2 regions of the Kosakonia pseudosacchari genome follow, and region 2 is predicted to be linked to the other one. Evidence: predicted binding sites of a transcription regulator. Region 2 holds the regulator's gene; the other holds the start of a gene.
What was found. The regulator CRP, encoded in region 2, controls carbon source genes, mostly activating them, when cyclic AMP is high. The targets are predictions, from matches to a motif close to ATGTGANNNNNNTCACAT.

Region 1 (3,118 bases), 250 kb from region 2:
CACCACGCGACACCACCACTTCGCGGCCAGCCGCCGTGGCCGCCAGCATCAGTAACACCGCTGCGGCATTGTTATTGACGATGCAGGCGTCTTCCGCGCCGGTTAGCTGACAGAGTAAATCCGCCAGCGCGCGATCGCGATGACCGCGCCCTGCGCCGTCGAGATCATATTCGAGCGTCACCGGCGAACCCATCACCTGGGTAACGGCATCGATGGCGGCCTGCGACTGCACCGCTCGGCCTAAGTTGGTGTGCAGCACCGTGCCGCTCAGGTTAAAGACCGGGCGCAGCGCGCTACTGTCGCTTTGTGCCAGCCGCTGTTGCGCCGCCGCTGCCCAGTCCCGGCTCCAGTCGGGTAATGTCTGCGCGTCGCGTATCTGCGCGCGCGCCTCGTCCTGAAGCTGGCGCAACGTTTGCGCTACGCGACTGTGGCCAAAAGTGGTTAATAAAGTGGCGAACGCCTCGTCACGTAACAGGCGATCGGTTGAAGGGATCTGGCTGTAAAGAGTAGTCATGAAAAGGCCTGGCTATGGGTTGCCCCCTCCCGTCAGGGGGTTTGACGTGAGGGGATTGTACCGTGACTTGCTCAGGCGAACATCATGCTTATCAAGCCTTCGGTGGTTCGGTGCGGGCGAAACTCTCGCGCTGGAACAGATTTTCCACCAGCTTTACCAGCAGTGGGCGATCAACACACCAGCCGGGGGAAACATGGCGGAAATTGAGGTAACTAATCGCGCAGGCGATTGCCACTGTCGCCAGATTCAAGTCGTCCACCCTCAGCGTGCCGTCTTTAAGATAATTTTCCAGCGCGTCCAGACCGCGCGAAACCTTTTCCCGCTGGCGTAACAACTCGGTTTCCGATTGTTGCTCAACCGGACGCGCCAGCTCGCGAACCGAGACCAGCGCCGCATCCATAATGCCGTCAGCCAGCGCTTCCAGTTGGCGAATTTTCAGTGCCGCTTTGCGATCGGTGGGCAACATCGCCGGGGCGATATTTAGCAAATCAATGTATTCCGCGATGATCGGCGAGTCGTACCACACTTCGCCATCATCGGTTATCAGCGCCGGAACTTTGCCAAGCGGGTTGTACTGCGCCACGCTATTGACGGCGTTATAAGGCTGCTCATTGATAAATTCGAAGGTGATGCCCTTTTCCAGCAGGATCACCGAAATTTTGCGTACAAAAGGGCTGGTATAGCTGCCGATCAGTTTCATTGCCTTCTCCGTTTTCGCCAACAAAAATCTAAGTATGAACGAGCGGGCGCAGATTGTTTCATCAAGATGAAAACTTCTGCCGCTAACGTACGCATTGCCGCAGGCTGTGAAAGGAAGTTACAGGTTCTGCTGGTCGTCAAAAACACAGTTTGCTGGCGATCACATTCGGAAAAGTCCTGACGAAAATATCTTGTGATCTATATCACAAATACATAACAAACCATCGCGCATAAAATGTGAATAACATCACACTTACAGGCTCATAACGTTCAGATTTTACGCATTGTTCTTTTTTTACACTGATTTTATGTGACAAATATCACACTAAATGGTGGCATACCCCCTACGTTAGTGTGATCTGAATCACACAAAGGCGCACCATCTGGACAGCTACGCGATTCGGTGCGAGATTTCGCCTCACAGATAACCCAGGTCCGGCTACCTCTGCCGCCACGTTAACAAAAAACCTCGGGCTTCCGGCCTGTGCGATAGCAAACATAAGAAGGGGTGTTTTATGTCATCCGATATCAAGATCAAGGTGCAAAGCTTTGGTCGTTTTCTCAGCAATATGGTGATGCCGAATATCGGCGCGTTCATCGCGTGGGGGATCATCACCGCATTGTTTATTCCTACAGGGTGGTTGCCGAACGAGACGCTGGCAAAACTCGTTGGCCCAATGATTACTTATCTGCTGCCGCTGCTCATCGGTTACACCGGTGGTCGTCTGGTGGGCGGCGATCGTGGCGGCGTAGTCGGCGCGATCACCACCATGGGCGTTATCGTTGGTGCGGATATGCCGATGTTCCTCGGCGCAATGATCGCAGGCCCGCTGGGCGGCTGGGCGATTAAACACTTTGATAACTGGGTCGACGGTAAGATCAAATCCGGTTTCGAAATGCTGGTGAACAACTTCTCCGCTGGCATTATCGGTATGATCCTCGCCATCCTGGCCTTCCTCGGCATTGGCCCTGCGGTTGAAGTGCTGTCCAAAGTTCTGGCGGCGGGCGTTAACTTCATGGTTGCGCACGAAATGCTGCCGCTGGCGTCTATTTTTGTTGAACCGGCGAAAATCCTGTTCCTCAACAACGCCATCAACCACGGTATCTTCTCACCGTTGGGTATCCAGCAATCGCATGACCTTGGCAAGTCCATCTTCTTCCTGATTGAAGCGAACCCGGGTCCGGGTATGGGCGTGCTGCTGGCGTATATGTTCTTTGGTCGCGGCAGCGCTAAACAGTCTGCTGGCGGCGCGGCTATCATCCACTTCCTGGGTGGTATCCACGAAATTTACTTCCCGTATGTGCTGATGAACCCGCGTCTGCTGCTTGCCGTTATCCTCGGCGGTATGACTGGCGTGTTCACCCTGAGCGTGCTGAACGGCGGCCTGGTTTCTCCGGCTTCTCCGGGTTCCATCCTGGCGGTGCTGGCAATGACACCAAAAGGCGCGTACTTCGCGAACCTGGCGGCTATCTTCGCTGCGCTGATTGTCTCTTTCGTTATCGCTTCCATCCTGCTGAAAACCAGCAAAGTGAAAGACGACGAAGACCTGCAAGAAGCGACCCGTCGTATTCACGAAATGAAAGCTGAGTCTAAAGGCGCAACCCCGCTGGCAGCAGGCGACGTGACCAACGACCTGAGCCATGTGCGTAAAATCATCGTCGCTTGTGACGCCGGTATGGGTTCCAGCGCCATGGGCGCGGGTGTGCTGCGTAAGAAAGTGCAGGATGCGGGTCTGACCAACATCTCTGTCACTAATAGCGCCATCAACAGCTTGCCGTCTGACGTTGATCTGGTGATTACGCACCGCGATCTGACCGAGCGCGCGATGCGCCAGGCACCGCAGGCGCAACATATTTCGCTGACCAACTTCCTCGACAGTGGCCTGTACACCAACCTGACAGAAC
Region 2 (3,118 bases):
TACGGTGGATACGTCTAATCCGTTCGCCGCGAAAGGTATTCCCTCACTGGACGAAAGTTTTGTGGTGATCCACTTCCGTAACCTGGAAGGGATTGATTACCCGTGGTTGCTGGCGATGCTGCAAGGCTCGTTTATTTCGCATATGGATACGCTGGTGGTGCCTGGCGGAAAAATGGGGCTGGCGATGGAGTTGATTATGACGCCGCTGGTGCAACGGCTGATGGAAGGCAAAAAGATCAAATAATGCAGAAAGCCCGGTAAGCAACACGCTGCCGGGCTTTTCGCATCAGGCTTCGATAACTTCGTAAGAGTGGGTGATGTTCACCGCTTTTTCGAGCATCAACGCCACCGAGCAATACTTCTCCGCGGATAAATCCACCGCACGGGAAACCGCCGCGTCCTTCAGCGCTTTACCGGTGACGATAAAGTGCAAATTGATGTGGGTAAACAGGCGCGGCGCTTCTTCGCGACGCTCTGAAGTCAGCTTCACTTCGCAGTCGGTCACGTCATGACGCCCTTTTTGCAAAATAGAAACCACATCGATAGCGCTACATCCGCCCGCCGCCATCAACACCATTTCCATCGGGCTTGGTGCTTTGTCGCCGGAGTTACCGTCCATCAGGATTTGGTGGCCCGAGGCGGACTCACCGAGGAACGTTAACCCTTCAACCCATTTCACACGTGCCTGCATTTTCTTCACTCCGGAGTAGCAATTTTCTTTACAGATTACGCGTACATAACAAAACTCGCAACGGAAGGCGACCTGCGTCATGCTGAAGCGAGACACCAGGAGACAGGCGGTAAAAGCTATGCTAAAACACTCTGGATGCTACAGAGATAAATGGATGTTACGCATGTATGCATGACATCATACTTTAGAGACCGCAGATGACGCTGACGGTCCACTTCCCTGGATGCGGGAAGCTTAGATTGCAACCCCAGACGTAGGGGCTCATCCTGTGTCTGAGACAGCTTATAACAGAGGATAATCGCGCATGGTGCTTGGCAAACCACAAACAGACCCGACGCTTGAATGGTTCTTGTCTCATTGCCACATTCATAAGTACCCGTCGAAGAGCACGCTGATTCACCAGGGTGAAAAAGCGGAAACGCTGTACTACATCGTTAAAGGCTCAGTGGCAGTGCTGATCAAGGACGAAGAGGGTAAAGAGATGATCCTCTCCTACCTGAACCAGGGAGATTTTATCGGTGAACTGGGCCTGTTCGAAGAGGGTCAGGAGCGCAGTGCATGGGTACGCGCTAAAACGGCTTGTGAAGTGGCTGAAATCTCGTACAAAAAATTCCGTCAGTTAATCCAGGTTAACCCGGATATCCTGATGCGTCTTTCCTCGCAAATGGCGCGTCGCCTGCAGGTCACTTCAGAAAAAGTGGGTAACCTCGCCTTCCTGGACGTAACCGGCCGTATCGCGCAAACGCTGTTAAACCTGGCGAAACAGCCAGACGCAATGACCCATCCGGACGGCATGCAAATTAAAATTACTCGCCAGGAAATTGGTCAGATCGTCGGTTGTTCCCGTGAAACAGTGGGCCGCATTCTCAAAATGCTCGAAGATCAGAACCTGATCTCCGCCCATGGTAAAACCATCGTCGTATACGGAACGCGTTAATCTGTAAAACGGCGCAGCTTACACGCTGCGTCGTTTTTCTTCCCTCATGTGGCGCAGGCTGATTTATCACCCCGAAATCAACTACGCACTGCGACAAACGCTGGTGTTATGTTTGCCTGTGGCGATTGGCCTTCTCGTTGGTCACCTGCAACAAGGTCTGCTGTTTTCCCTCGTTCCCGCCTGCTGCAACATTGCCGGGCTTGATACGCCGCATAAACGTTTTTTCAAACGCCTGATCATTGGCGGAACCTTGTTTGCAGGCAGTAGCCTGATGGTGCAATTATTGCTGGCGAAAGATCTCCCGCTGCCGCTGATCCTCACCGGACTGACGCTGGTTTTAGGCGTGACCGCCGAAATCAGTGCGCTGCATGGCCGCCTGCTTCCCGCTTCACTGATTGCCGCTATTTTTACCCTCAGCCTTGCCGGCAACATGCCGGTATGGGAACCGCTGCTTATCTATGCGCTGGGCACATTGTGGTATGGGCTGTTCAACTGGTTCTGGTTCTGGATGTGGCGCGAGCAACCGCTGCGCGAATCCCTCAGCCTGCTCTACCGGCAACTGGCAGATTACTGCGAAGCGAAATACAGCCTGCTGACGCAGCACGCCGACCCGGAAAAAGCCCTGCCGCCGTTGCTTGCCCGCCAGCAAAAAGCGGTGGATATGATAAGCCAGTGCTACCAGCAACTGCATATGCTGGCAGCCAATAAACACAACGATTACAAACGGCTACTGCGGGTTTTCCAGGTGGGGCTGGATCTGCAAGAGCACATTTCGGTGAGTTTACACCAGCCGGAAGAGGTGCAGAAACTGGTGGAACAAACCCACGCCGAACAGGTGATCCGCTGGAACGCGCAAACTGTCGCCGCTCGCTTACGTGTGCTGGCAGACGACATTCTCTATCACCGCTATCCCACGCGCTTCAACATGGATAAGCAGATCGGCGCGCTGGAAAAAATCGCCCGCCAGCATCCGGATAACCCGGTCGGTCAGTTCTGCGCCTGGCATTTTAGCCGTATCGCGCGCGTCTTGCGCACTCAACGCCCGCTCTATGCTCGCGATCTGATGGCGGAAAAGCAGCGGCGCTTGCCCCTTTTCCCGGCGCTGAAAAGCTATTTATCACTGAAATCTGCGGCGCTGCGTAATGCCGCACGGATAAGCGTCATGCTCAGCATCGCCAGCCTGATGGGCAGCGCCCTGCATTTACCGAAACCCTACTGGATCATGATGACGGTGATGTTTGTTACGCAAAACGGTTATGGCGCAACGCGCGTTCGCATTGTCCACCGGGCGGCGGGCACCATTGCGGGGCTGGTGATTGCCGGAGCTACATTGCACTTTCATGTTCCCCTCGGTTTTACGCTGGCCGCAATGCTGATGATTACGCTGGTCAGTTATCTCATTATTCGGAAAAACTACGGCTGGGCGATGGTGGGTTTTACCATTACCGCCGTCTACACCTTGCAGTTGCTGACGCTAAATGGTGAGCAGT

Region 1: the regulator CRP is predicted to act here: its motif matches at 1,522-1,539, upstream of IP581_RS22415 (PTS mannitol transporter subunit IICBA).

The regions. Positions count from the first base shown of each region.
Region 1 covers NZ_CP063425.1:4,724,245-4,727,362, forward strand. The annotation lists gene selA (L-seryl-tRNA(Sec) selenium transferase) at 1-514, opposite strand, end outside; gene IP581_RS22410 (glutathione S-transferase) at 606-1,214, opposite strand; gene IP581_RS22415 (PTS mannitol transporter subunit IICBA) at 1,729-3,118, shown strand, end outside.
Region 2 covers NZ_CP063425.1:4,478,676-4,481,793, forward strand. The annotation lists gene IP581_RS21365 (phosphoribulokinase) at 1-244, shown strand, start outside; gene IP581_RS21370 (OsmC family protein) at 287-691, opposite strand; gene crp (cAMP-activated global transcriptional regulator CRP) at 996-1,628, shown strand; gene IP581_RS21380 (YccS/YhfK family putative transporter) at 1,675-3,118, shown strand, end outside.